Regions from separate parts of the Nonomuraea sp. NPDC049750 genome, predicted to be linked through region 1. Evidence: riboswitches for the same ligand, from Rfam matches in the RefSeq annotation. Region 1 holds a riboswitch; each other region holds the start of a gene.

Region 1 (7,080 bases):
AGATCCGGGCCTTCCGCGTCGGCAAACCGTCGCCGGAGGCGATCTGGCGCGACGAGGCGTCGGTCACGGTCTCTCCAGCGGCGGCGCCGGAGCCCGTGGTGGAGGCGGTGCACCGGCTCGCCGGGATCTGGGGCCTGCGCTACGGCGCCTTCGACTTCCTGCTGACCAGGCAGGGACCGGTCTTCCTCGAAGTCAATCGCGACGGCGATTGGCGGTGGTTCGAGGCGAAGGCCGGTGTCGACGACGTCTCCATCGCCACGCTGTCCACAGTGCGTACGCTCCACCGTCAGGTGGCCAGGGCGGGTTCGGCGACGATCGATCTGGCCGGATTCCTGGCGCTGGGCACCGACCGGATCAAGCGGGCCAAAGTCGTGACCGCGCGCTTGGACGCCCGCGTGCTCGGCGCGCTCGAGGTGCGGGTGGACGGCGCGATCGTGCACGTCAGCGCCAGGAAGGCGCGGCTGCTGGCCGCCATCCTGCTCTCCCGCCCGAACCAGGTGGTTCCGACGGACCAGCTGATCGACTCATTGTGGGGAGAACGACCACCCCCCACGGCACGCAAGAACCTGCAGGTCTACGTCTCCGTGTTGCGCAGGAGCTTCGGGGATCGGATCTCCTACCAAGGCTGGGGATACCGGCTGGACGCCGGGCCGGACGAACTCGACCTCCTCAGGTTCCGGCGGCTGGCCGGCGCCGGCCGCGACATGCGGCGCAGGGGCGACGCCGATGCCGCGTTGACCGTGCTCGATGACGCCCTGCGCCTGTGGGGCGGTCAGCCGCTCGCGGAGTTCTCGGGTGTCGCCTTGGTCGATGAGGCGGTCGGCAGATTCACCGACTTGTACCTCACGGTCAATGAGGACTGGGCGGAACTCGAGATCGAGCGGGGCGATCACGTCGAGGTGCTGAACAGGCTCGACGACCTGGTGCCCTTCTTTCCCGCGCGCGATCGGCTCGTGGCGGCCAGGATGACCGCGCTCGCCGGTTGCGGCCGTGCGCCGGAGGCGCTTTCGCAGTTCGAGACCGTACGCCGGCATCTCGTGGCCGAACTCGGCATCGACCCCAGCCCCGTACTCAGGAACCTCTACGAGGAGATTTTCCAAGGGCAGCTGGCCAGGGCCGATCCTTAACCGCTCGCATGGTCCGGCCATACCGCTGATTAAGCAGACGCTTCTAGCTTGCACACAGAGGTGCTTTCACCAGAGGCGCCTCTGGCCAAGGCGATCCGAATCGGGACTTGCTATGGATCTTGTTTTCGACGATCTGATCAACGATCGCGACACGCGGCTGATCGTCCTGCTGGCCAGGGGATACACGACGACAAGAATCGCCCGCGAGCTGCAACTCAGCAGATATACGGTGGCGGAGCGGATCAGCAAGCTCCTCGACCGATTCGCCTGCAGCAACCGGAGCCAGCTCGTGGCGTACTCCTATGCCCACAAGCTCCTGGACGTCGGCATCTGGCCACCGGGCGCCGCCGAGCCGCTTCCTTGAGGAACCCGGCTGCCCGTGTGATGGCTCACCGGGCCGGGGGAGTCGTGTCAGAACATGCCGTGTGGCACTTCCTGCGGTTCGGGGACCGGCTGAACCACGTCCCAGTGCTCGGCGATCAGGCCGTCTTCGATCCGCCAGAAGTCCGCGACCGCCAGCCCGCGCCCCCCTTCCCGAGGGATCAGGTGATAGTGCATCACCACGAGATCGCCTTCCGCGACGACCCGCTTGAGCTCCAGCCGGGAGCTGGCCAGCGGGGAGTCCCTGATGAAGTCGATGAAGGCGCGCCTGCCCGACGGGTTGCCCGGGCTGTGCTCGATGAAGTCCTCGCTCAGGAGCGTCTGGAGCACCTCGATGTTGCCCGCGGCGAACTCCGCGAAGCCGGCCATGATCAGTTCTTTGCTGCTCGTCATGGGAGAACGCTGACAGCGGCCGCCGGGTGGTGTCGATTACCTGGGATGTAATGGCGCAACCCGCGTAGGCTCATCGCCTTACCCCAGCTCCGATGCCCAAATGGTCAGTGATGAGCCTTGTGCCCGTAGGATGACCGGCTGGACCTGATCGCTGTCCAGCTGGGCAAGCGTCAGCCCCGTACGACATGAGAGGCACGGCACCATGGCGAACCGGGACGCCACCGCACTCGATGACCCGGTGGGCGCATCTCTGCGCGGTCACCACGCGCACCATGCCCGTCGGCTCGGCAGCGCGGCCACTTACCAGCCGGATGTCGCGACTTTCTCCGGGGTGTCCGCCGACCCGGATCCGCAGGAGTGGGCCGACCTCGCCCGGCTGCTCGGCCGAGGCGAGCTCGCCGACATGTTCAGCCGCGCATCGGTGCCACCACCGGGCTGGGAGCCGGTCTTCGTCCTCGAAGGCCGCCAGATGACCTGGTCCGGCGGCGGCCGCCGCCCTGCCGAGACCGGCACCGAGGTGGTCGAACTCGGCAGGGACAGTGTGCCCGAGATGCTCGACCTCGTCGCGCGGGCCAAGCCGGGGCCGTTCTGGCCGCGTACCCGCGAACTCGGCACCTATCTCGGCGTCCGCGACAACGGCACCCTGGTGGCGATGGCGGGTGAGCGACTCCGGCCACCGGGGTGGACCGAGATCAGCGCCGTCTGCACCGCCCCCGAGGCACGCGGGCGAGGCCATGCCGCCCGCCTGGTCAGTGCGCTCGTCGCGCGGATCGTGGCTCGTGACGAACGGCCCTTCATCCACGTAGCCGAGGCGAACACCGGCGCGATCGCCCTCTACGAGCGGCTCGGCTTCGAGACCCGCAAGCCCGTGACCTTCCGGGGGTTCCGCACGCCGTGACGGCTTCCGTCACTGAGCCGGGGCGCTACCGGACCTTGATCTGCAGGGACTCCGCCGTTGGCCGCAGGCCGGCGGTGAGCATGGTGGTCTTGCGTTGCTCGATGGAGAGCCGTACGCCCTTGGGGTCCGGCCGTACGGCGCCCGCGAAGGAGTCCCTGCGCCAGTCGGAGAGCTTCTCCTCCTTGACCACGTCTCCGGTGTGCGGCGCGTGCACCATGTATCCGGGCTTCGAGATCATCCCCACGTGCCCGAGTCCGTGGAAGAAGACCAGGTCACCTGGCTTGAGGTGGGCCCAGGAGATCTTCTTGGAGAACGCGGCGTACTGTTCCGTCGTGGTGCGCGGCAGCTCGATCCCGGCGTGTTTGTACGCCTTGAGCATGAGCCCGGAGCAGTCGTAGCCGCTGTCGCTGGTCCCGCCCCAGACGTACGGGATACCGCGCTTCTTCATGGCGAACTTGAGGGCGACCTTCCAGGCCGGAGTGGTCTGGCTCGTCTGCTGGACGGGCTTGCTCTCGGTGCCGGTAGAGGTGGTGGGGCCGACAGTGGTGGTGGGGCCGGTAGGGGTGGTGGGGTCGGCGTGAGCTGGAGCGGCCAGAGTGAGCCCGGCGACGGCGGTCGCCAGGCAGATGGCGAGGGGAGCCACTGCTGTGTCCTTCCATACGGCCTACCGGGTTAGCTGACGGGCTCGGGCCTGGAAGTGGCCCTACGGCAATGCCGATTCGCCCCAGAGGGAACTTGGGTCCCCGGCTCCACGCAGGTGAGTGGATTAGGCGGGACGAACACTAACAAAACGGTCAAAGACTTGTAAACTGTCTAAAATCGGGCGTCAACGGGACGGGGCATGACATGGCAGGTAATCGACACCACCCCGGCAGACCAGGTAGAACCGGCCACTATGCACATGGATCAGCCGATAGGGGAGCTGCTGCGGGACTGGCGGCGCCGGCGCGGCCTCACGCAGCTCGACCTGGCCCTCCAGACCGAGGTGTCCGCGCGCCACGTCAGCTTCGTCGAGACCGGGCGGACGATCCCCAGCCGGTCCATGGTGCTGCGGCTGGCCGAGCAACTCGATGTGCCGCTGCGCGCGCGCAACCGGATGCTGCTCGCGGCCGGGTACGCGCCCATCTACCCCGAGCGCCCGCTTGACGACCCCGACCTGGGCAAGGCGCACGAGGCGCTCCAGCGGATCCTGCGCGGGCACGAGCCGTATCCGGCGATGGCCCTGGACCACCGGTGGAACCTGCTGCTGGCCAACGACGCCATGAACGTCTTCCTCGACGACGTGGACCCGGCCCTCCTGGAGTCGCCGGTGAACATGATGCGGCTCGGCCTGCATCCGGACGGGTTCGCGCCGCGCGTGCGGAACCTGGCGCAGGTCCGCGGGTTCCTGCTGCCCCGGCTCGCCAGGCAGGTCGCCCGTGCGGGGGACCCGGGGCTGAGCGCGCTCTACGAGGAGCTGCTGACCTATGGAGACGATGGCGAGGCGCCGTTGCCCGACCCCGCCGACATCGCGCTGCCCGTACGGATCACGCATCGGGGGGACGAGCTCTGCTTCTTCAGTACGATCACGACGTTCGGCGCGGCGTTCGACATCACGCTCGAAGGGGTCGCCGTCGAGGCGTACTTCCCCGCCGATGACGAGACCACACGGCTGGTCGGGAACCGCTGATGCTGCTGATTTGGCCAGTTCGGTACGGTTCGCGACACCCAGTTTCGCGTACACGTGGTGCGTCTTGACCGGACTGCGGCTCATGAAGAGCCGTTTGCCGCCGGGTGGCGTCAGTACGCGGCGGTGAACCTGACCCGGTGGTGCCTGGGCCGTTCCGCCTCGTCCAGCAGCACGACCGCGAGGTCCTCCATGGAGATCGCCGAGTTCCCCTCGGCATCCATGAGCAGCTCGTCGGCGCCCAGCCGGTAGACGCCGGTACGTTCGCCCGGCGCCAGCACCGCGGCCGGACTCAGGTAGGCCCAGTCCACGCCGGTCTCCGCGCGGCAGACTTCGAGCTGGTCGTTGCAGGCCAGCGCGATGTCTCGGTAGGCGTCGGACATGAAGCGCGGGTCGTCGAGCACGGTACGCCCGCCGGACCCGGGAACGGTCAGCCCGGCCGCCCCGCCGACGAGCAGCAGCCGGACGCCGGTCCCCGCGAGCCCCGTCAGCAGCGCCTTGGCGGCCGTGACGAGATCGTGCTCGCGGCCGGTGGGCGGGCGGGTCGCGCTGATCACGAGGTCCTGACCGGTGCCGAGCCTGGTCACGTCCTCGACATGGGCGGCGTCGCCGACCTGGGGATGGGCGCCGGGGTGCAGTGACGGGAAGCGGGCCGGGTCGCGTACGACGGCGGTGACCTCGTGGCCACGGGACAGCGCCTCGGCGACCACACGAGCGCCGACGCCGCCCGCCGCTCCGAACACGGTGATGCGCATGATTTCTCCTTGAGAAGCAGCGGGAGATGAGGGGGTGGGGATCGGACGGTCAGGGTGCGGGGATCAGACGATCACGAGCGGGCGCGTCCGCCTGACCTGGCGGCTTCTGCTCTGGGCTGTTACGAGGGTCTGGGTCGTTGCGGGGGTCTGGGCCGCGACGAGGGCGGCTGGTCTGGGCCGCGATGAGGGCCGCCACGACGACGAGCCCGCCCACGATCTGGGCCACGGTGAGCGACTGGCCGAGGGCGAGCCAGCCCAGGGCGGTGGCGACCAACGGGCTGAGCAGGCCGAGGAAGGTGACGTGGGTGGGGGAGAGGGCGCGGATCCCGCGGAACCACAGGGAGTAGGCGACGGCCGAGCCGATGACGGCGAGGTAGGCGTACCCGGTCAGGTTCGCCGGGGTCAGAGTGGCGGGCGGCGGCCCCTCGACGAGGAGGGCCACCGGGAGCAGCAGCAGGCCGCCGGCCACCAACTGCCAGCCGGTGGTCGCGAGCAGGGGCGCCGGTGAGGTCCACCGCTTGCTGAGGACGACTCCGGTGGCCATGACGATCGCGCCCCCGGCCGCCGCGGCGATGCCGACGGCGTCCAACCGGGCGTCGGCCCGCAGCACGAGGAGGCTGACACCGGCCACACCCGCCACGGCGGCGATCGCCGTACGCGCGGACAGGCGCTCGCCGAGCAGACCGGAGGACAGACCGGCGACCAGGAGGGGCTGCACCGCGCCGATGGTCGCGGCCACGCCGCCGGGCAGCCGGTACGCGCCGATGAACAGCAGCGCGAAGAACAGCCCGATGTTGAGCGCGCCGAGCGCGAACGCGCGCCACCACCACACCCCTTGCGGCAGGCGCCGGGTGAGCAGGAGGAGGAGCAGCCCGGCGGGCAGGGCCCGGACGACCGCGGCCAGGAGCGGGCGGCCGGGCGGTAGCAGTTCGGTGGTGACGAGGTAGGTGGTCCCCCAGATGGCCGGGGCCAGCGCGGTCACCATGATCAGGGCAAGTCGATTTCTTAGCACTAAGACAATGTATCTCACCGCTAAGACATCCGATAGAGTGAGATTGTGACTGATCATGTTGACCGGGTGCTGGAGCAGTGGGCCGAGCAGCGGCCTGACCTGGATGTGTCGCCGATGGCGATCATCGGGCGGCTGTCACGGTTGTCGCGGCTGATCGGCACGGAGCTGACCCGTACGTTCAGCGCTCACGGACTCGACTCGGCGTCGTTCGACGTGCTCGCCACGCTGCGGCGCAATGGACGGTCGTTGACCCCGGCCGAGCTCATGAAGTCGGCCATGGTCACCTCGGGGGCGATCACCCAGCGCCTCGACCGTCTCCAGTCCCGGGGCCTGGTTTCCCGTACGCCCAGCGAGAAGGACGGCCGAGTCGTGTATGTCGCCCTCACCGAGGAGGGACGGGAGCTGATCGATCGGGCGCTGCCCGATCACGTCGAGACCGAGCGCCGGCTGCTCGCCGCGCTCTCCGAGCCCCGGCGCGCCGCCCTGGCCGGCGAGCTCAAGGAGCTCCTGGAATCACTGGGCGACACCTTGGACTGAACGGCGTACGCCACCTGCCGGAGGATCGCTCAGACGGGCGGGACGAGGGTGAAGTATCGGTCGAGCACGGCCCGGTCACCGTGCACATCGAGCCGCTCGTACGGGATGCGGTGCCACAGGAACAGCATGAGGTCCGACGCGGTCCCGACCACCTCCACGTCGCAGCCGCCCGATTCCACAAGACTCACGTCGGCGCCTTCTATGAGGCTCACGTCGGGCCCTTCTGTGAGGCTCATGTCGGTCTCGTCCACGAGGCTCACGTCCGCCCCGTCGAAGCGGACCGTCCACCGCCCCGGCCCGTCGCTCTGCCG
Region 2 (7,080 bases), on a different contig from region 1:
GGTGGCCAGCCTCTGTTTCGCGTCCGCGAAGACTACTTGATCTTCACTACCACCGTGTTGCTGAACTTGTCGGCGAACGTCTGCTGCAGCGGCTTGTCCCAGAGCTGGGAGGCGCCGTTCAGCGCGACGACGATCCCGCCGAGCAGCGCCCCGACCCACGGGATGAAGCCGAGGATGTATCCGCCCCACGTGCCACCGGCCCGCTTGAGCGCCACGTCGTTCGGCAGGCCGCCCGGAGGCAGCATGGTGCCCGTCGGCACGATCTTGATCCCCATGACCATCTTGCCGACCGTCTGGCCGCTCATCTTGGTCATGAAGAACTCGTAGGCGACATACACCGCCGTCATCACGATGGCCACCACGATGCCGTAGGCGGTCGGCCCCAGCAGACCGGTCGTCGTGCCGGTCGCGGAGTTGTAGCCGGCGAGCAGGATGGCCCCGAAAACGAGACCGATCACCCAGTTCGCGATGCCGAAGATGACACCGTCGATGATCCTCGCCACGAGCCGCTGCCACCACTCGGCGAGCGGGGCCGGGGCGCCGGGCGGTTGCACCCCATGTGGCTGCGGCTGCCCGTAGCCGGGCTGTTGGCCGTACTGGGGCTGCTGACCGTAGCCAGGCTGACCGTACTGCTGCTGCTGACCGTAGTCCGGCTGGCCGTACTGCTGCTGGCCGTAGCCGGGTTGCGACGGCTGCTGCTGGCCATAGCCCGGCTGGGACGGCTGCTGCTGCCCGTAACCGGGTTGCTGCCCATAGCCGGGCTGCTGGCCCGACGGGGGCTGCTGGCCGTACTGCTGCTGGCCGTAGCCGGGTTGCGACGGCTGCTGCTGACCGTAGCCCGGCTGGGACGGCTGCTGCCCGTAACCGGGCTGCTGGCCGTAACCAGGCTGGGATTGCGGTTGCTGACCGTAACCGGGTTGCGATTGCGGCTGCTGACCGTAGTTGGGCTGGCCGTACTCGGGTTGCTGACCCGAAGCCTGCTGCTGACCGTATCCGGGTTGCTGACCGTATCCGGGCTGCTGCTGGCCGTATTCCGGTTGCTGGCCGTAGCCGGGCTGCTGCCCGTACTGCGGCTGCTGTCCGTACTGCGGTTGCTGCGGCTGCTGGCCGTAGCCCGGCTGCTGCTGCTGACCGTACTGCGGCTGTTGGCCGTAGCCCGGCTGCTGTTGCCCGTAGTTGGGTTGCTGACCGTAGGCGTCGTCCGCCCGGTAGCCAACGACCGTCGCATCCGGGTCGGGCTCGCCATAGGGACGGCCCGCGTTGTGATGTCCGTATTCAGATCCGCCAGGCGCAGAGTTCTCGCCGGATTCGTCCTGTGGATACGGCGGCTGTCCGGTGCTCACCGTGTCACCTCGCTTCGAGTGCGCATGTGGCACGTGTCAGGACACATGCCTGTGCTGCCCAACGTATCGACATAGGTATCAACAATCACCTTTCCCATTAGTCAAGGTCCGCGTCACCCGATGTCAGGTGGAGAAGCATGCGGGTGTTCCCCAGGGTGTTGGGCTTGACGTGTTCGAGGTCGAGGAACTCGGCGACACCCTCGTCGTACGAGGCCAGCAGCTCCGCATAGACCTCGGGTGAGACCGGGGTGCCCTGTACGGGGCGGAATCCATGCCTCGCGAAAAAATCCACCTCAAAAGTCAGACAGAAAACCCGGCGCAGGCCGAGTTCCCGGGCCGTTTTGATCAAGGAAGAGACGATCCGGTGCCCGATTCCGAAGCCTCGGAACTCCGGATCAACGGCCACCGTGCGAATCTCCGCGAGATCCTCCCAAAGCACGTGCAGCGCGCCGCAGCCGACCACTTGGCCGCCGCGCTCGGCGATCCAGAACTCCTGCACGTCCTCGTACAGAGTGACGGTGGCCTTCTCCAGAAGCCGGGGCCCGGCGCCCGCGTAGGTGTCGACCAGGAGACGGATCGTCCTGACATCCGGCGTGCGGGCACGCCGGACGACGACTTCCGTGTCCGGGACTGTCACTTCGGCGACCTGCTCCATGGGTCTCCAGCGTACAGATCCGATTACGGCCTCCCCCTAACTCTGACGTCTCTCCCATCTCATGACATCTCGTGGTTGATCGAGCACGATGCGGGATGCCCTTGGCCGATAGGCTTCCATGCCTTGACGAACTTGGTGCAAAAAGGACATAAAGTTTGTTCAGCACCGACAGGCACGAGACCACCTCGTGACCCTTCGGTTGCGAAACCTCTACAGACTTGGCAGTTCTGGTTGAGCACGAACCCGGAGTGCACTAGTGTCCAGCGACGATGTCACCCACGCGAGCCAGCGTGGAGACGCGCCCAATCCCCGTAAGGGGAGCCGGGGACCCGCCGGTGGCGACCTCATCCCGACGCCACCACCCATGGGGTGAATCCGAGCGAGTCGTTCGGTAGGGCTGCTCCGGCCCGAACCCGTCAGCTAACCCGGTAGGCGCCGATGAGAGGAGCTGGTTGGTGAAGCAGACCCGCGATCGCGAGGGGACGCCGGTGGGCGCTCACGCCCGCGCTCCGGAGCTCCGGAAGGTCCCCACCCGGTTGGGTGTCATCGCGGCGACCATCGCCACCCTCCTCTTCGCCGTACCCGTCGGCTCCGCCGTCGCCGATCCCAAGCCCTCGCTGAAGGACCTGTCCGAGCAGGCCGAGGAGCTCCACACCCAGATCGAGACGCTGAGCGAGGAGTTCAACGGCCAGCGGGAGAAGCTCAAGAAAGCCAGGAAGTCGGCTGAGGCGGCCCAGAAGACGCTGTCCACCAGTGAGGCCGATCTGGCCGCCAAACACGCCAAGGCCGCGCTGCTGGCCCAGAACGCCTACATCAGCGGCGGCTTCGGTCAGGCGCTGGCATTCGGCACCTCCGACGACCCTGAGAGCTTCCTCGACCGGGCGGCCACCACCTACGCGCTGGAGCAGCAGCAGGGCTTCGAGGTCAACCAGGTGACCACGGCCAGGCAGGCCGCCGAGCAGGCCAGGGCCAGCGCCAAGACGCGCATCGACGAGGTCGAGAAGATCGTCGAGGGCCTCGGCACCAAGCGCGACAAGATCACCAAGCTCGTCGCCAAAGTCGAGAGCAGCCTCTTCAAGCGGGCGATCGGCGAGGCGGGCCGTCCCGGCACCCGGGCCACGCGGGTCGACCTGCCGGTCATCGGCGCCGGCAAGGCGGCCACGGCTGCCAGGTGGGCGCTCACGCAGCAGCTCAAGCCGTACGTCTGGGGCGCCGAGGGGCCGACCTCGTACGACTGCTCCGGCCTCGTGATGGCGGCCTACCAGCGGGTGGGCATCTCACTGCCGCACTACACCGGCGACCAGTGGACGGCCGGACGGCACATCTCCAAGGAGGAGCTGCGCGCCGGCGACCTGGTCTTCTTCTATGGCGACCTGCACCACGTCGGCATCTACATCGGCGGCGGCATGATGGTCCACGCGCCGCAGACCGGCGACGTCGTACGTATCGCGTCCATCGCCCGCCGTCCGTTCGCGGGCGCCGTACGCATCGCCGACTGACCTCCGGACACCACGACAAGCACTCTGACAGCTGGGGCCCGGGCGGCTGGGCCGGTCGAGCGGTCAGATGAGCTGGCGACGGGCGGCCCAGGCCACGGCCTCGATCGCGGTGGCGACGCCGATGCGGTCGCAGATACCCCGAAGTCTCCGGCGTACCGTGCGCCCGCTGATATCCAGTCGTCTGCCAACCCGATCAACCGTGACCCCCTTGGCAAGCTCCGCCAGCAACGCCAGATCCGCGTGGCTAAGCTCGACGCTCTCAGTGAGCACATACATCGGGAGCCCTCCCCCCAACAGCAGAACTCGAGACGTCTATGTCCGAGCAGAGCTGCAGCTCGTCTCGCAGACGGTAAACGCATTCTGGAAAGGTCGTCAAGCCAGCGAATACCGCCCTCTGACCATCGCCATTGACATGATCGGCGGTATGTGAAGTACTCGCCATATGTCGGCACACTTCGGGGCCCGATGAGGGATCACAGCCGTCCTTACAACGGCTCCAGCCCCGCTCCCCACGAGCACCGCGGACCTGCTGGGCGCCGAATCCAGGGAACGCGAATATTCTTCGCATTCAATATGCGAAATATCGGAAATGTAGCTGCTTGGGGCACCCATTTGTACCCTTGCGCGGCCGAGTCGGCAGCGCCCGCCAAAGACCATGAACGGTTCATGCGCCAGAGGGAGAAGCCACTCGGCGCAGGCGGCCAGGAGATGTCCGCTCCCCGCGTTTAGGGGCCGGCGAACTTCGCCGCCCGCGTTCTCCTACTCGCCGCAGGAGATCGGGCCGCTGTCAACCCGACAGCGGCCGGTACGGCCCGGCGTGGGAGCCGGGCCGACACCCTTCGGCGGCAGGCGGGTCAGTTGGTCGGCTTGACCAGCGGGAACAAGATCGTTTCCCGGATGCTCTTGCCGGTGAAGGCCATGATCATCCGGTCGATCCCGGCTCCCATGCCACCCGTGGGCGGCATGGCGTACTCCAGCGCCTGCAGGAAGTCCTCGTCGAGCTGCATGGCCTCCGGGTCGCCCCCGGCGGCCAGCAGCGACTGCTCCACCAGGCGCCGGCGCTGCTCGACCGGGTCGACGAGTTCGGAGTAGGCGGTGCCCAGCTCCGTGCCGAACCCGATGAGGTCCCACTTCTCGGTCAGCAGCGGGTTGTCGCGGTGCTGGCGGGTCAGCGGGGAGGTCTCCAGCGGATAGTCCATGACGAACGTCGGCTGGATGAGCGTGTGCTCGACGAGGGCCTCGAAGATCTCCTGGACGAGCTTGCCCTGGCCCCACTTCGGGTCCCAGTGGATCTCGCGGCCGTCGGCGAGTTTCCGGACCTGCTCCAGCGGGGTCTCGGTGGTGATCTCCTCGCCGAGCGCCTCGGACACCGCCCCGTACAGGGTGATGCGCGGCCACTCGGGGATGCCCAGGTCCACCTCGACGCCGTCATGGACGACCACAGAGGTGCCCAGGGCGGCCACGACGGCCTTCTGGTACATCCGCTGGGTCAGGTCGGCCATGTCGTTGTAGTCGAGGTAGGTGCCGTACGCCTCGATCATGGTGAACTCGGGGTTGTGCGTGGAGTCCGCGCCCTCGTTGCGGAAGTTGCGGTTGATCTCGAAGACCTTCTCGATGCCGCCGACCACGAGCCGCTTCAGGTAGAGCTCGATCGCGATGCGAAGGTAGAGCTCCATGTTGTACGCGTTGATGTGGGTCTTGAACGGCCGGGCCGCCGCGCCACCGTGGATCGGCTGCAGCATGGGCGTCTCGACCTCGAGGTAGCCCTCCTCGTGCCAGAAGTCGCGCACCGCGCGCACCGTGGCGCTGCGGACGCGGGCCATCTCCCGGGCCTCGTCGTTGACGATGAGGTCGACGTAGCGCTGGCGTACGCGGGCCTCGGGGTCGGTGAGGCCGACGTGCTTCTCCGGCAGCGGGCGCAGGCACTTGGCGGTGATCTGCCAGCGGTCGGCCAGGATCGACAGCTCGCCCCGGCGGGAGGTGATGACCTCGCCCTCCACGCCCACGTGGTCACCCAGGTCGACGTCGCGCTTCCAGGCCGCCAGCGACTCCTCGCCGACCTTGTCGAGCGAGATCATCACCTGCAGGTCGCCGCTGCCGTCGCGGAGTGTGGCGAAGCAGAGTTTGCCGCCCACACGGTTGAGCATGACGCGGCCCGCGACGCCGACCTTGTCACCGGTCGCGGTGTCCGGGTCGAGGGCCTGGTATTTCTCCCTGACCTCCGCGTTGGTCGCCGTGCGGGGAAAGGTCACCGGGTAAGGATCGACGCCCTCACTGCGAAGGCGGTCGAGCTTCTCCCTCCGGATGCGCATCTGCTCGGGAAGTTCGTCGCTCACAGCATCAAAGAGTAGGGGATATGGCGAACTGCAAGGGCTCGTCACCTCTCTGCAGGGTGGCTGCAAGAGCTCTCCCGTACCAATGACACATCGAGCTCAGGGGGGAACCGGCAAGGCGCCGGCCCAGGGGGAGCTCAAGGAGAGATCATGATGAAGAAGCTCGCGACCGGCCTCGCCGCCGTCGCCGCCACGAGCGCGCTGGCCTTAGCGCTGCCCTCGGCCGCCAGCGCCAGCACCGCGGACTCCGACTCCTGGGGTCCGGCCTACTCGCAGCACTACCAGGCCAAGGCCTCCGGCTGGGTCAGCGTGGATTGGGCCGACGACGACCACGAGTCGAACACGATCACCGTCAAGGGCAAGCTCTGGGACCTGGACAACCGCAGCTACGACGAGGGCGGCAAGTGCGCGTACGTGAAGTTCCAGGCCAGCGACTTCGACGACAACTGGTCGACGGTCTACACCAAGAAGTACTGCGGCTACCCGGCCTTCAAGCGCTTCTCCTTCGACAGCGACGACGTCTCCAGCCTCCGCGTGAAGGTCTGCCAGATCGACCTGCACGGCTCCTACCCGCGCAACTGCGGCAGCTGGGGCTACCTGTACACCGGCGAGTCCGAGTAACCGGCCAGGTAGAGACAGTCCACGAACGCAAGCGGCCCCCTCACCCGAGCGGGGGGCCGCTTGTTCATGTGGTGTTCCGGTTGTAGATCAGCCGCAGGCCGATCAGCGTCAGCCACGGCTCGTGCACGTCGATCGAGCGCGACTCGCCCACCACCAGCGCCGCGTGCCCGCCGGTGGCCACCACGGTCACCTCGTCGGGGTCGTCGGCCAGTTCGGCCGTCATCCGCTCGACGATGCCGTCGACCTGGCCCGCGAAGCCGTAGATGATGCCGGCCTGGAGCGCCTCGACGGTGTTCTTCGCGATGACCGAGCGTGGCCTGACCAGCTCCACCTTGTGCAGCTGGGCGCCCGCCGCCGCCAGGGCGTCGACGGAGATCTCGATGCCGGGCGCGGTGACCGCGCCGATGTACTCGCCCTTGGCCGACACCGCGTCGAACGAGGTCGCGGTGCCGAAGTCGACGATGACGCAGGGGCCGCCGTACTGGTCGATGGCCGCCAGCGCGTTGACGATGCGGTCGCTGCCGACCTCCTTGGGGTTGTCCATGCGGACGGGCACGCCGGTACGTATGCCCGGCTCCACGATCACCGCGGTGACGTCGCCGTAGTAGCGGCGGCACATCTCGCGCATC
Region 3 (7,080 bases), on a different contig from region 1:
CTGTGGATCGGGTAAGCGGCCTGGAAGGTCAGCCTATGGTCAGCGGAGCCACCGATGTGGGTGAGGAGTTCGTCGAGGGCGGCGTATTCCTCCCATGGCTGCCGGCCGGTCGCCTGGGCCAGGTGGGTCACGATGAGGTCTTCGAGGTCCGGGACGCGCATGTTCTTCCAGATCTTGTCGGCGAGGCTCACCAGCAGGTCTTCGAGGGTGATGTCGGTGTCTGCCCAGGACGCGTGAGTGGCCGCGAAGCGAGCGCGGGCGTCATCGAACCCGTAGCGGATCAGCAGGTCCCGGCCGGCGGGCTCGTGCGCCGAGCCGGGGCCGGAGAGTTCGGCGACGTGCAGGGACTTGCCGATGTCGTGGGTCGCGGCGCCGAAGAGCACGGCGTGCCGGTCGAGGCGTAGCTGGGGGTGCTGCTGCTGAACCCAGTCGATGATCTGCCAGGCGACGTCGTGGACGAGACGCAGGTGGGCCGCCAACCGGGGCGGGCAGTTCAGCGACTTCAACAGGTCTGCGACGCGGTCAGGCAGCGGGCGTAAAGGTGGCTCGGCGGGGTCGTTCAGCGCGTGTGCGAGTGCGGCGGAGTTCGTCGCCGTGGGCTCGTTCAGCCCGGGCCGGGCGAGGTGCTGTCTGGCCTGGATCCAGAGCGCCTCGAACTCCTGGCGGGTGATCTCGGCGGCTTGATCGGCGTCCTGCCAGCCTTCGAGGCTGCCTTCGGCGAGAACGCCGAAACGACGCTCGTAGGCCTGAAGCTCGGCCAACCCGTGCTGATCGCGAAGCCGGAACACTTCGTCGAGGGCTGCCGCTGTGGTGGGGCGCTGGTCAGGGCCTTGAAGATCGATCTGTCGGACGGCCCATTCCTGGTCATCAAGTTCGTAGTAGAACCAGGTGTCTTCCTCAGGGTGATAGAGGCGTATCCGTCGGGCCATGGCGCCATGGTGTCACGACCAGAAGCCCCTTCAGCGTCCGGTGAGCACCAGGTACGCCGCGACCTATGTCACCCCGAACACCCCCTCACACCAGATGCGAGAAGGTGTCCGGGCACTAGCGGCGGAGAGTCTTTTTCAGAGTGTGTGAATGGCAGTCGTCAGGATCGGCCTCAATCAGGTTGAATCCATCCGGGCGGCAGGCCGTCAGGGACCGAAGCTCCAGACGTTGCCGATCGGGCGCCCGCCGCGCCGCAGGACGGTGCCGAGAAGCGCGGTCAGTTTTCGTCCACGTGCGCCAGGAGTTCCTCGCCGAAGACGCACAGGGAGGCTTCGCGCCAGTAACCGAACGTGCCCATCCTGAGGTCGTCGGTGACCTGGATGACGTGTTCATCGATGAGGTAGGCGTAACTTGCCCAGCGCGGCTGACCTGGCCCACCGGCACGGAGCGGATCTGTGCGGGAGCCGCTGATGTGCCATTTGAGACGGTAAAGCCGATCTCCAGGTCGAGCGCTGGCGCATCTGGGGGTCCGTACGGCATGTTGGGGTGCCGTTAACGGATGTGTCACCAATCGCCAAATGCGGGCAGCCCCTTAACTGACCTGCTGTAATGCCCTGCCGCTTCGGGCTGTCACGGATGGAACCGGGTGGCGTCCGGGTCGAGGAGTACCACCGAGCGTGCCGTACATTCGGTGCGTGAATGTGTCGGAAGCGATCCGGGTGCGGTAGATGTTCGTCTTCGCGCTCCCGCACCGCGGGCGGCTCACGTGGCCGCTCCGCGCGGTCCGGCTCGCCGGGCTGGTGGTCCTCTTGGTCACCATCATGCGGACGGATCCCGGCCTGATCGACCGCCGTCCCGTCGTGATGGCCGGGCTGCTCGCGGCGGCGAGCGCGGGATGGCTGCTCTGGCTGGCCTCGGACTGGCTCGGCCGCCGTTCGCTGGTCGTGGCGCTGCTGCTGATGGGCGTCGCGGGGGCCGCGCTGACGGGTGCGGGTGCGGGCGTGGCCGTCGCGTTCCCCGCCGTGGCGCTCATCGACGCCGGAGCCAGGCTGCCGCCGCGCCAGGTCCTGCCGATCACGTTCGCGACCGTCGCGGCCACGGTCTCGCTGAGGCCCTCCCCGCCCTGGCCGTACCTGGTCGCGCACGTCTCGGTGCTGGTGGCGTGCGTGTTGCTCGGGACGTTCAGGAAGCAGGTGCTGCAGCGCGCGGAGCAGGCAGAGCTGCTCCTGGGCAACGCCGAACGGGCGGCGCAGGAGCAGGCCAGGGCGGCGGCGCTGGCCGAGCGTTCGCGGATCGCCAGGGAGATCCACGACATCCAGGCGCACGCGCTGTCGGCGCTCTCGGTGCAGCTCAAGGTGGTGGACGCGCTGGTGGAGGAGGGGGCGGAGGACGAGCGGATCAGAGTCTTCCTCCGGCGGGCGCAGGAACTGGCCGACGAGGGGCTGGTGGAGACCAGGCGCGCCATTCTCGCGCTGCGGGACGAGGCGCTGCCACTGGAGGAGCTGCTGACCGGCCTGGCCACGGCCTACGCCGACCGTGCCGGCAAGCCCGCGGAGCTGGAGATGGAGGCGGCATCCGCGGAGCTGTCCGCCGACGTCGCCCTGACGCTGTATCGGGGGGTGCAGGAGGCGCTCACGAACGCACGCAAGCACGCGCCGGGAAGCCCCGTGCGCATACGCCTCGCTTACGGCACACACGCCACGCTGAGCGTTGTCAGCCAGGGCTCTGCCGCGCCGGTCGGCCCCGGCTTCGGGCTGCGCGGGCTCAAGGAACGGGCGGAGCGGCTGGGCGGGACGCTGAGCGCGGCCCCCAAGGGAGAGGAGTGGCACGTCGACATGCGGATCCCGCTGTGATCAAGGTGCTCGTGGCCGACGACCACCCGGTCGTCCGCGACGGACTGGCGGTCCTGCTCGGCCTGCTGCCCGACGTGGAGGTGGTCGCGACGGCGGGCACCGGCGCGGACGCGGTCGCGGCCGTGGCGGCGCACCGTCCCGACGTGGTGCTGATGGACCTGCGCATGCCCGAACTCGACGGCGTCGAGGCCATCCGGTGGATCGGTCGTGAACACCCGCGGACCGGCGTGGTCGTGCTCACCACCTACTCCGATCAGCGGGAGATCGCGGCGGCGTTGCGCGCGGGCGCGCTCAGCTACCTGACCAAGGACGCCTCACGCGAGGACATCTACCAGGCGGTGGCCGCCGCCGCTGAGGGACGCAGCCTGCTCACCAAGCGAGTCCGCGAGTCGCTCTTCGACGCCGCTCCGCCCCCCGAGCCTCCGGACGGGTTGACGAACCGCGAGCTGGAAGTGCTCAAGCTGGTCGCGGCGGGGCTGTCCAACCGGGAGATCGTGCAGCGGCTGCGCGTGAGCGAGGCCACGGTGAAAACGCACATCAACCGCATCTTCGCGAAGATCGGGGCGCGGGACCGCGCGCAGGCCGTCCGTTACGCCTACCGGCGGGGGATCGCCTCCGACTCTCAACCCACGGGTTGACGCGAACCAACCTCCGGCTTGACGATCGGCCCCGGCCCTGCGACCTACCGTCGTCTGCCATGAGCGATGTGAGCATATTCCTCCTCAACCTGATCATCTTCGCGATCGCCATCGAAAGCGACATCGGCCGGCGGAAGGTGGGGCTGTTCCGGCTCCTGCGCCCTGTGGCAGGGGCGGCGGCGCTGGTTCCGATCTTCTTCGACGGCTTCGAGCTGTCGGGCACCGGGCTGCTGCTCGAAGCCGCGGCCACCGTGCTCGGCCTGGCGATGGGATTGGCCGCGATCTCGTTCATGCGGTTCGAGTACGTGCCGGACAAGCAGGCCGTGTACTCCAGGGCCGGGCTTGCTTACGTGACCGCCTGGGTCGCCATCACCCTGACGAAGGTCGCCTTCTCGTACGGCGCGATGCACGTGTTCGGTCCAGAACTGGGCCGCTGGATGGCGGCGCACGACGTGGGAGCGAACGCGCTGAAGGCGGCGATCATCCTGCTCAATGTGTCGACGATGCTGGCCAGGGTCGGCGGCATCCACGTCAGGGCAAGGGCGACGGCCGCGCCGCGACCGGCTCCCGTTCCGGCTGGCGGGCACGGCTCTTAGCACGTGAGATCCGGGCAGCTCAACGCCGGCACCAGGCGGTCGCTCCCGTACACGCCGTCATAGTCCCCGCGGAACTCGTTGACCAGCCACGGCTCTCCGCTCGCGGGCCAGTACGCGACATTCTGCGCGTTGCCGGGTGCGGTCGTCAGGTAGTGGACGTCGAGCGTGGCGCGGTCGGCGGAGACCGTGACGCGGTGCAGGCAGGACTTGCGGTAGTCGCCGTAGATGTTTGCCGTGCCGCTCAGCATGTAGCTGACGGGAGGCGCGCCGTCGGGACACAACCCGACGACGATGTCGTTGCCGCCGGTGAACACGCCGCCCTGGAGTGCCCACACCGGGCTGGTCCACCCCTCGGGGGTGAGCCAAACCGTCGGAGCCCGTCTTGAGCAGGGCGGTGGACGCGTCGAGGGGCCAGCGGTGGATCTTCGCGCCGGAGCCGCCCCTCCGGTACTCGACGTCCGGCGAACTCGGAAAAGAGGAGGTGAACAGCCATACGCTGACACACAGGGCGGCGTGGGCGAACATCACCCTCGCGGGTCGATGACCAGCTCAAACGCCATCTTCAAGTGAGCGAATAGCTCATTAGATGCGATTCGTCCCATTTCTAGAACATCGAGATGTGCACGTGGTCGAAGTGGTTCTGGGTGATGCTGCCGCGGTCGGACATCGAGCTCCACCCCGAGCCCTGGTTGATGCGCTGCTTCCAGATCACGTACTTGACCCCGAGCTTGTCCTTGTTCTCCAGCGCCCAGGCCGCCACGCGGTCGCCGAGTGCCTGGTTGGCGGAGCTGGGCATGCTGCCACCGGTGCTCATCATGAAGTCGCACGCGCGCCCCAGCGGGTGCTCGCCGCCGCCGCCGTCCGCGCGGAAGCAGCCCACCTCGTACGGCAGCGCGAAGTCCTTCTGGATCAGCCCGCGGATCACCCGCATCCGGGCGGTGATGTTGTCGGTGCCTGAGGGCAGTTCGGGCGCCCAGCTGCCGTCCGAGCGGCGGCCGGGGCCGAACGGGATGAGGCCCTTCAGCTTCTTCTGGATGTCCTTGATGACGTCCTGCGCGTCGTCGCGCTGCTTGGCCACGTTGGCCGCGTCCTCGCGGATCTTCGCCTCGAGGGCGGTCGCCTGGTCCGCGGCCGCCTTCTTCTCGTCCCGGGCGGTGGCCACGCCCTGCACGACCGCCTGTTGCTCGGCCGCGAGGTGGTCCAGCAACGCCGCGCTGGAGGCATCGGTCGGCAGGGTGAGGTTCGGCAGCGCGCCGGTGCCGTTCTGGTACTGCAGGCGCGCGAGCTCGGTGACGCGTTTCTGAGCGGTGATGAGCTGGGCCTCCGCTGTGGCCAGCCGGTTCTTGGTCGTTTCCGAGTCCTGTTTGGCCTTGGCGAGTTCGACGCGCTTGAGATTGTAGGTCTCGATGAGCTTGTCGACCTTCTTGTCCAGCTGCTTCAGCTCCGCGCGGAGCTGGGCCTCGCTGGGCTTGGGGGCGGCAGCGGCGGGCGTGGCCGTGAAGGCGCCGAAGGCCATGGAAGCGGTGGTGATGAGAGCGATGGCAAGACTCGAGGGGGACGCAGCCGCCACGAAGGGTTTCCTCTCCCTATGCCGGCCGGGTTAGCTGACGGGTTCGGGCAGGGAGATGCCGCCTTACCACCTGAGTGGATTCACCCCAAGACGCGATGGGTCCCCGGCTCCCGGGCCACGCACCCAGGATTAGGCCAGCACCGACCGTTTAGGTCGGCGCTGAAAAGGGATATTAGTGGTAAAACCAAGGTCATGCGACTCCAAGCGGCAACCAATTAGAGATCTACCTGTGATTTAAGCATGCGTGCGGCTTCCTCCGGCAGGACATCGTTGACGAACGCGCCCATGGCCGACTCCGAGCCCGCCAGATACTTGAGTTTCCCGGGCGCCCGTCTGATGCTGAACAGCTCCAGGTGCAGATAGGCCAGGTCACGATCCTGCCGCACCGGCGCCTGGTGCCAGGCTGAGATGTACGGCATGGCGACGCCGAACAGCCCGTCGAGCGCCCGCAGTACGGAGGTGTAGAGCGGGGCGAAGGCGGCGCGTTCCTCCTCCGACAGCGCGGCCAGGTCCGGCACCTGCCGGTGCGGATACACGTGCACCTCGAACGGCCAGCGGGCGGCGGCGGGCACGAACGCCGTCCACAGCTCGTTGGCCGCCACCACGCGCACCCCGGCGGCCCGCTCGGCCGCCAGCACGTCGGCGAAGAGGTTGCCGCCCTGGTGCCGGGCGGCCGCGCCGAGCTGGAGTTTGGTCCGCGGGGTCACGTACGGGTAGGCGTAGATCTGCCCGTGCGGGTGCGGCAGCGTGATGCCGATCTCCTCGCCCCGGTTCTCGAAGCAGAACACCTGCTCGACACCCTCGATCGCGGACAGCTCGGCCGTACGGTCGGCCCACGCCTCCATGACCAGGCCCACCTGCTCGTCGGAGAGCCGCGAGAACGACGACGAATGCTCAGAGGTGAAGCACACCACCTCACACCGCCCCACGCCCGGCCGGACCTCACTCAGCCCCCCGACATCACCATAAGTCCCGAAATTTCCGGAAAACGAGGGGAAGCGGTTCTCGAACACCACCACGTCATAGTCGTACGCCGGGATCTCCGAAGCCCTCGTCTCGGACGACGGGCACAGCGGGCACTCGTTGGCCGGAGGCAGGAACGTACGCGTCTGGCGGTGCCCCGCCATCGCGATCCACTCCTCGGTGAGCGGGTCGTAGCGCAGCTCCGACGCCATCGGCCTGGGGTCGAGCGCCCGCCGGTCGATCGCGCTCCGGTCGGCGTCGTCGCGCCGGTCGAAGTAGATCAGCTCTCGGCCGTCGGCCAGGTGGGTGATGGTGCGTTTCACTGCGAGTCCTCCGCGATGATCAGTTCGCCGGCGCGTTCGCCCAGCTCCATGCGTGCTTCCTCGGGCAGTCCCGAGTCGCTGATGACCGCGTCGGCCTCGGTCAGATCGGCGATCGTGCTGATGCCGACCGTGTTCCACTTGGTGTGGTCGGCCGGGATGACCAGCCGGTGCGCCGCGTGCACCAGCTCCCTGTCGGTCTCCGACTCCAGC
Region 4 (7,080 bases), on a different contig from region 1:
CCCGGAGGAGAGCGCGACGAAGACCGGTGAGCACAGGGCGAAGGCCGCCGCAGGCGGGCAGGGGGCGCTGCCGCAGCGGGGGCGCGTGGCCGCCGATCAACGGCCGCCGCACGATCCCCGCGCCCCGGGCCTGCCGCTCGGCCCGCCGGTCACGGCGGACCCCACGGACCTGGCCCTGCTGATGCGCCTGAAGAAGGCACTGGAGGAGCTGACATGAGGTTCCCCCGCCCGCAAAGGAGGCCACCGGTGGAGCTGCGTGAAGAGGTGCTCAGGGAGATGGTTCTCCTGCGCGAGCGCACTCCGGACATCAGCGGGAGCGTCGCCTGCACGGTCGACGGCATGAGCATCGCCTGCGACAACGCCGACGGCAGTGGCGAGCAGGTCGCCGCACTGTCCGCGGCGCTGCTCGCGCTGAGCAGGCGAATGACGATCATGACGGGCCAGGGCGTACTGGAGGAGACGCTCATCTCCGGCACCGCCGGCTTCGCCGCCTTCTACGCGGCGGGCCCCACCATCGTCCTCGCAGTCCTGGCTGAGCCCGGCACCAATCTCGGGCTGCTCCGGCTGGAGGGGCGCAAGACGGCGGCCAGCGTGGCCGCCATCTCAGCACGGATCCACTGAGCTTGAACGGAGGAAGGCATGGCCAGCATGGACGTCTCTCTCAAGGAGATGATGACGATCGACGGCTCCATCGGCGCGGTGATCGTCGATCACGGCAGCGGCATGGCGCTGGGGGCACTCGGCGGCTCCAAGGACCTGGATCTCCAGGTCGCCGCGGCGGGGAACACGGAGGTGGTCAAGGCCAAGCTGCGCACGATGGACTCGCTGGGGCTCAAGGACTCCATCGAGGACATCCTGATCACGCTAGGCGGCCAGTACCACATCATCCGGCCGATCACCGGCCGCGGCGGCAAGGGGCTCTTCCTCTATCTCGCCCTGGACCGGGCACGGGCCAACCTGGCACTGGCCCGGCACCAGCTCCGCGGGATCGAGGAGAAGCTGGAGATCTGAGAGACCCGGTGGCTCGCGTCCGGGCGCGGCGGACACGAGCCACCGACCTCCACCGATCCCTGACCAGCCTGGTCCTTGAACAGCCCGGTCCTTGAACGACCGACCCCTGACCGGCCTGATCCTTGGTACGTCAGCTCGTGGTGAGCTTGGTGATGGCGCCGACGATGTCCGGCCAGAGCGGCCGGGGCAGGTCGTGGCCCATACCGGGGAACGTCAGCAGCGTGGCGCCCGGAATCGCCGCCGCCGTGGCGTGGCCGGCGGCGACCGGAACGAGAGCGTCGGCCTCGCCATGGATGACCAGGGCGGGGATCCCCAGCGTGCCGAGCCGCTCCGTGCGGTCACCGGAGGCCATGATCGCGGCCAGCTGCCGGGTCGTGCCCGGCGGGTCGAAGCACCGGTCGTACGCCTGGCCGGACAGCCGGAGGATGCGTTCCCGGTCCATGTCGAAGCCTGGCGAGCCGATCACCGCCCAGGTCCTCAGGGACTGGGCGAGCACGGCGTCCCGATCGGTCGGGGGCGCGGCGAGCAGCACCGCGCTGGCCTCCGGCGTGGGCGGGGCCACGTCCGGACCGGGAGTCGACATGATCGAGGTAAGGGTCAGCACCCGTTCGGGGTGCCGGATGGCGAGCGTCTGGGCGATCATCCCGCCCATCGAGGCGCCCACGACGTGGGCGGCGGGCCAGCCGAGGACGTCCATCAGCCCGGCCGCGTCGTCGGCCATGTCATCCAGCAGATACGAAGAGGACGTCCCCAGTGTGGGAACGCCCTCGTCGTGCAGGTGCGTGGAGAGTCCGGAGTCACGGTTGTCGAATCTGACGACGTGATGGCCCTGCTCCGCCAGGAGCTCGCAGAGCTCGTCGTCCCAGTGGATGAGCTGGGCGCCGAGCCCCATGATGAGGAGCAGGGGACGTCCGCCGGGCGAGCCGAAGGACTCGTACGCGATCTCGATGCCGTTCGCGGCTGCAAGCGTGGTCACGAGGTCAGAATGACATTCTGTTTCCCGCGACGCAAAGACCGTCAGCTCCGAAATCGACGACCATCAAGGCCGTCGGCTCCGGACCTGACGACCGTCAGCAAGACCGTCTTCGGACCTAACGGCCGTCAGCGCCGGACGAGCTTGCGGATCCGCTCGCGGCCGACCGTCGAGCCGCCGAACATCGCCAGCGCGACCGCCGCGGCGGCGCCACCGATGGCGTTCGACTCGACAACCTTGTTCTCAGCCTTGTCCTCGGCCTTGCCAGCCTTCTTGGCAGCCACCGGCACGGCCTTGGCCGGAGCGGGCTTGACCGCGGCGGGCTTGTCGCCCTCGGCCACGATCTTCGGGGGCTTGGCGGGGTTGTGGTCCACTACGGCGTACGCACCGGTGGAGAAGGGCTGCGGGTAGTTCTTCTTGCCCGGGCCACTGCCCCACTTGGTGATGACGTAGTCGATCTTGATGTGGCCCGCGCCACCGTTGCCGTCCACGCCCAGCGTGCTGGAGTTGAAGCTGCCACCGGTCAGGGCGGCGAAAGTCTTGGCGTCGAGGTCGAGCATGACGCCGCTGGAGGACGGCACGCCCGGGCCGCGGTCGCCGACGAAGAAGGGCATCTTCTTGCCCTTGTAGACGACGTAGCCCTCGGTCATGAGCGGCCAGCTCGGGCTGGCGGCGAGCCCCTTCTGCATGGGCTTGCCACTGGCCGGCAGCCCGGTGTCCCCGGCGCGGCCGGAGGAGTCGTCCCAGAAGTAGGACGCGGTGGTCTTGCCCTTGAGCAGGACCTTCTTGTCGCTGCCGGTGTCGGCGTGTGCGGCGGTGCCTGCGCCGATGGAGATCGCACCGACGACGGCGGCGGTGAGCATGGCAGATCGAACAGACATGAAGTAGCAAAGTCCTTTATACGGGAACAAGGGGATTGCGCTCGCGAAAGGTGGGCGTAGCCGGGCAAAACGCCAAACGGGCGCTACGCGGAGCGTGGAAGAGCGGGGGGAAGGTGCCGGTCAGTCAGCGGACGACAACACGCGGGCTGGCGGCACGACGCGGGGGTTACGCATGCGGTAGGTGTCCTCTCCATCTCGCCTACCGGGTTAGCTGACGGGTTCGGACGTGGAGATGCCCTACCGACCGCGGTCGGATTCACCCCTAAGGAACATTGGTTCCCCGGTTCCCGCGAGCGGGATTCGGCGCCTGCCGGTTGGTACTCCCCTGTTGAAGCCCCAAAGTCACCGGCTGGTAACTCCATGAACTATAGGTACCGAACCGGACAAAGGCAAACATAAGCCCATGAAACGGGCGAAGATCTACCTAGAGGGTCAAGAAAAAAGGGGGTACGGCATGCCGTACCCCCAGAAAAGCTCAGGTCAACCGCCGCTCTTCCGCCTGAAAGAACGCTTGCTGGCGGCGGGCCCGTGAGCGCCGTGAATCTTGGAAGGGTCGTTGCCCCTGCCACCCGCGCTCGAGTCGGCATGCTGGTTACGCTTGCGCTCCAGCGCCTCGCGGAACTTGCGCTTCATCTCGTCCTCGGGAGTTTCGTCGACTTCCGGCTCCGGTGTTTCCGCCATGAGGACCTCCTGGTGTTGGGGACAAGGACAGCTTCGCATGACGGCGCTCAGGACGCGAAACTGGCCTCGACCTTGGGCTGGGGGGTTTCCCGGTCGATACGCGTACCGGGCATGGCGATCAGGGCGACCAGCGCCACGAGGGCGCCCGCGACCCCCAGCGAGGGGATGACCAGGGCCGCTGCCGAGGCGTGCGCGGCGGCCAGCCCGTGCAGCGGCGTCTCGGTGGCGATGACGGAGGTGTAGGCGGTGCCGGCCAGCGCCAGGGCGACCGAGCCGCCGATCTGGCGGAAGAACGTCAGGTTGGCCGAGGCCGTACCCATGTACTGGGGCGGCACCGAGTCCGACACGGCCACGGTCAGGCCGGAGAGCATCGGGCCCATGCCGAGACCGATCAGCGCCATCCACCCGACGAGCACCCAGGGCGGCGTGTCCAGCGTCAGACCGGCGCACAGCAGCGTGCCCACGACCAGCAGGAACGGCGCCGCCACCAGCCACGGCTTGTAGACGCGCGTCCGGCTGATCAGCGCGCCCACGACCATGCTGCCCACCACCATGGCCAGGGTCAGCGGGTAGATCCGCAGCCCCGACTCGGTGGCGCTGGCGCCGAGCGCCTCCTGGAAGTAGCGCGGCAGGAACACCACACCGGCGAACATGCAGAAGGCGGTGAAGAAGGAGGTCACGTTGACCAGCGTGTACGTACGGTTCCGGAACAGGTGCATGGGCACGATGGGCGCCTCGGCCCGCAACTCCACCACCACGAACACCACGAGCGACACCAGAGCCAGCACGATCGGCCCGATCACCGGCACGCTGGTCCACGTGTGGCCGTCGAGTCCCTTCTCGGTCAGGCCGATGAGCAGCGCGCTGATGGCCACCGTGAAGACCCCGATGCCCAGGTAGTCGGGCCGCCCGCCGCCGTGCCCCGGCAGTCGCGGCAGACGCAGCACGATGATCGCGATCAGCGCCAGGCCGATCGGCACGTTCACATAAAAGGCCCAGCGCCAGCTCGCGTGGTCGGTGAAGAGCCCGCCCAGGAACGGCCCGGCGAGGTAGCTGAGCGCCATCACCCCGCCCATCGCGCCCTGCACCCGCGCCCCGCCCTTCTCCGGCGGGAACAGTTCGAGCACCAGGGCGATCGACAACGGCAGCAGCGCGCCCGCGCCCAAGCCCTGCAACGCGCGGAACAGGATGAGCTGCGTCATGTCCTGCGCCACCCCGCACAACGCCGAGCCCAGGAGGAACACGGACATGCCGATCAACAGCAGCGGCTTCCTGCCGTGCTGGTCCGACAGCCTTCCATAGAGGGGCACGGTAACGGTCGAGGTCAGCAGGTAGGCCGTGACGACCCAGGTGTAGAGATCGACGCCGCCCAGCTCCGTGATGATCCGCGGCAGGGCCGTACCGACGATCGTCTGGTCGAGCATTCCCAAGAACATGCCGCCGAGCACGGCGACCAGCAGGAGGCCATCGCCTCCGCGCTTCCTGTCAGTATTCACATGTGGAGAGTGACATGTAAGTATTGACATGTCAACCCATTGCTATGCTTGCCGACATGTCCCTACGGATCGCGCTGCTCGGGCTCCTCGACGCCAAGGGGCCGGCCAGCGGCTACGACCTGGCGAAATCCTTCGAGCGGTCGCTCAATCACGTCTGGCAGGCCGGGCACACACAGATCTACCCGGAGCTGGTGAAGATGGCCGCCGACGGGCTGGTGGCGGTCGAGTCGGAGGGGGCGCGCGGACGGAAGATGTACGCGATCACGCCCGAGGGCGCGGAGCAGGTGCGCTCCTGGCTGGTCGAGCACGAACCGGTCGGTGCGATACGCAGCGAGGTGGCCCTCCAGGCGTTCCTGCTTCCGCTGCTCGACAAGGAGTCGGCGATCGCGGTGGTCGAGCGCATCAGGGCGGGGTTCCAGCAGCGGCTGGCCGTCCTGGAGTGCAAACCCGAGGACGGGTCGAGGCTCGGCAGGCACGCGCTCAATCTCGGCCTCACGCAGGGCCGCTCGGCGCTCGCCTGGGCCGACGAGACCCTGGCCGAGCTGCGCGGGCTGGAGCCGACCGACCAGCCGGCCCCAGCCCACTTGCAGTAGAGCTAGGAAAGCGTGCAGCTAGGAAAGCGTCCAGTTAAGAAAGCGTCCAGCTAAGAAAGCAGGGACAGCTCCTCGGCGGTGAGGACGAGGTCGGCCGCGGCGGCCGAGTCGACGATGCTCTCCGGCCTGCTCGCCCCGGGGATGGGGATCACCACCGGACTGCGCGCCAGCTCCCAGGCCAGGCAGACCTGCTGCGGCGACACGCCCCGCGCCGCCGCCACCGTGCCGAACGCCGTGTGCTTGCCGCCGAGCTCGGACGCCGAGCTGATGCCGCCCAGCGGCGACCACGGCAGGAACGCCACCCCGAGCTCCGCGCACACGTCGATCTCCGGCTCGCTGGACCGGAACTTCGGCGAGTACTCGTTCTGCACACTGGCCAGCCGCCCACCCAGGATCTCGTGGGCGAGCCTGATCTGCTCCGGATTGGCGTTGGAGATGCCCGCCATCAGGATCTTCCCCGCGTCGAGCAGGTCCCGCAGGCCGCCGAGCGTCTCCTCGTACGGCACGGCGGGGTCGGGCCGGTGATGCTGATAGAGCCCGATCGCCTCCACCCCCAGCGCCTTCAAGGAGCGCTCGCACGCCTCGGCCAAGTAGTCCGGCCGGCCGTTGACCTGCCACCCACCGCCCTCTACCCGGGTGTGGCCGCCCTTGGTGGCCACGAGCACGTCACCGGTGTCGCCGCTCCAGCTCGCCAGGGCCTTGGCCACGATCCGCTCGTTGTGACCCACCTGGTCGGCCGACGGCGTGTAGGCGTCAGCGGTGTCGATGAGGGTGACTCCCGCGTCGAGCGCCGCGTGGATGGTCTTGATCGACTGGGCTTCGTCGGGCATGTGCCCGGCTACGGACATGGGCATGGCACCGAGCCCGATGGCGCCGACACGGGTCTGGCCAATAGATCGTGTGTTCATGAACCCATCCTCCCCAGGCCGCGGAAGTGAAGTCGAACCGGGGTCAGGCGCCGGCAAAACGGATGGTCACGTGCGAGCCATCGCAGAACGGCTTGTTCCTCGAGTTTCCGCACCTGCAGAGCGTGACCCGGTTGCGTACCTCATAGTCCTCGCCGTCGGCCGAGGTGACCGGAATGCCGCCGCGTACCCAGATCGGCCCGCCCACGCCCGCCACCTCGTCCTCGACGATGCCAATGGACGGCGGCAGCTCGGGCTCGATCGGCGAGCGGGACGCCCAGGCGGTGAGCCGGCCTGACGGGCAGTGCGCGGCCTGCCGCGCGGCGGTCTCGCCCTGTCCGGGGATCTTGAGGAGCTTCCATACCTGCCCGTCCGCATCGCAGAAGCGGGCGAAAGCACAGAACGCGGGCGCGTCGGTGAGCGCCAACTCGGGCCCGATTTGCTCCTCCGCCTGCCCCAGGTATGACCGCCGCGAGGCGGTCTCGGTGCCGTCGAACCGCACCCGCTCGTGACTGCCGTCGCAGTAGGGCTTGTTCTGCG

What was found. Region 1 has a riboswitch for cyclic di-AMP ahead of AB0J16_RS28685 (C40 family peptidase). Riboswitches for the same ligand answer to the same signal wherever they lie in the genome.
Region 2: another riboswitch for cyclic di-AMP. It lies ahead of AB0J16_RS02000 (C40 family peptidase); the one in region 1 lies ahead of AB0J16_RS28685 (C40 family peptidase).
Region 3: another riboswitch for cyclic di-AMP. It lies ahead of AB0J16_RS56025 (hypothetical protein); the one in region 1 lies ahead of AB0J16_RS28685 (C40 family peptidase).
Region 4: another riboswitch for cyclic di-AMP. It lies ahead of AB0J16_RS17660 (hypothetical protein); the one in region 1 lies ahead of AB0J16_RS28685 (C40 family peptidase).

The regions. Positions count from the first base shown of each region.
Region 1 is NZ_JBFANB010000012.1:50,824-57,903, forward strand. Features, by position in the region: gene AB0J16_RS28665 (BTAD domain-containing putative transcriptional regulator) at 1-1,127, shown strand, start outside; gene AB0J16_RS28670 (LuxR C-terminal-related transcriptional regulator) at 1,240-1,491, shown strand; gene AB0J16_RS28675 (nuclear transport factor 2 family protein) at 1,539-1,901, opposite strand; gene AB0J16_RS28680 (GNAT family N-acetyltransferase) at 2,104-2,799, shown strand; gene AB0J16_RS28685 (C40 family peptidase) at 2,825-3,442, opposite strand; cyclic di-AMP (ydaO/yuaA leader) riboswitch at 3,446-3,582, opposite strand; gene AB0J16_RS28690 (helix-turn-helix transcriptional regulator) at 3,641-4,468, shown strand; gene AB0J16_RS28695 (NAD(P)H-binding protein) at 4,579-5,220, opposite strand; gene AB0J16_RS28700 (EamA family transporter) at 5,270-6,232, opposite strand; gene AB0J16_RS28705 (MarR family transcriptional regulator) at 6,278-6,769, shown strand; gene AB0J16_RS28710 (maleylpyruvate isomerase family mycothiol-dependent enzyme) at 6,799-7,080, opposite strand, start outside.
Region 2 is NZ_JBFANB010000001.1:419,628-426,707, forward strand. Features, by position in the region: gene AB0J16_RS01985 (RDD family protein) at 33-554, opposite strand; gene AB0J16_RS01990 (hypothetical protein) at 558-1,418, shown strand; gene AB0J16_RS01995 (amino-acid N-acetyltransferase) at 1,441-1,998, opposite strand; cyclic di-AMP (ydaO/yuaA leader) riboswitch at 2,288-2,448, shown strand; gene AB0J16_RS02000 (C40 family peptidase) at 2,454-3,497, shown strand; gene AB0J16_RS02005 (LuxR C-terminal-related transcriptional regulator) at 3,561-3,773, opposite strand; gene lysX (bifunctional lysylphosphatidylglycerol synthetase/lysine--tRNA ligase LysX) at 4,352-5,833, opposite strand; gene AB0J16_RS02015 (hypothetical protein) at 5,981-6,451, shown strand; gene AB0J16_RS02020 (type III pantothenate kinase) at 6,516-7,080, opposite strand, start outside.
Region 3 is NZ_JBFANB010000049.1:29,450-36,529, forward strand. Features, by position in the region: gene AB0J16_RS55995 (HD domain-containing protein) at 1-929, opposite strand, end outside; gene AB0J16_RS56000 (DUF2716 domain-containing protein) at 1,205-1,495, opposite strand; gene AB0J16_RS56005 (histidine kinase) at 1,656-2,780, shown strand; gene AB0J16_RS56010 (response regulator transcription factor) at 2,777-3,418, shown strand; gene AB0J16_RS56015 (hypothetical protein) at 3,478-4,014, shown strand; gene AB0J16_RS56020 (hypothetical protein) at 4,011-4,349, opposite strand; gene AB0J16_RS56025 (hypothetical protein) at 4,619-5,584, opposite strand; cyclic di-AMP (ydaO/yuaA leader) riboswitch at 5,590-5,730, opposite strand; gene galT (galactose-1-phosphate uridylyltransferase) at 5,800-6,870, opposite strand; gene AB0J16_RS56035 (DeoR/GlpR family DNA-binding transcription regulator) at 6,867-7,080, opposite strand, start outside.
Region 4 is NZ_JBFANB010000005.1:558,204-565,283, reverse strand. Features, by position in the region: gene AB0J16_RS17680 (hypothetical protein) at 1-217, shown strand, start outside; gene AB0J16_RS17675 (roadblock/LC7 domain-containing protein) at 247-621, shown strand; gene AB0J16_RS17670 (hypothetical protein) at 640-1,011, shown strand; gene AB0J16_RS17665 (alpha/beta hydrolase) at 1,142-1,987, opposite strand; gene AB0J16_RS17660 (hypothetical protein) at 2,113-2,865, opposite strand; cyclic di-AMP (ydaO/yuaA leader) riboswitch at 3,047-3,181, opposite strand; gene AB0J16_RS17655 (DUF5302 domain-containing protein) at 3,346-3,546, opposite strand; gene AB0J16_RS17650 (MDR family MFS transporter) at 3,594-5,042, opposite strand; gene AB0J16_RS17645 (PadR family transcriptional regulator) at 5,099-5,635, shown strand; gene AB0J16_RS17640 (aldo/keto reductase) at 5,686-6,543, opposite strand; gene AB0J16_RS17635 (CDGSH iron-sulfur domain-containing protein) at 6,587-7,080, opposite strand, start outside.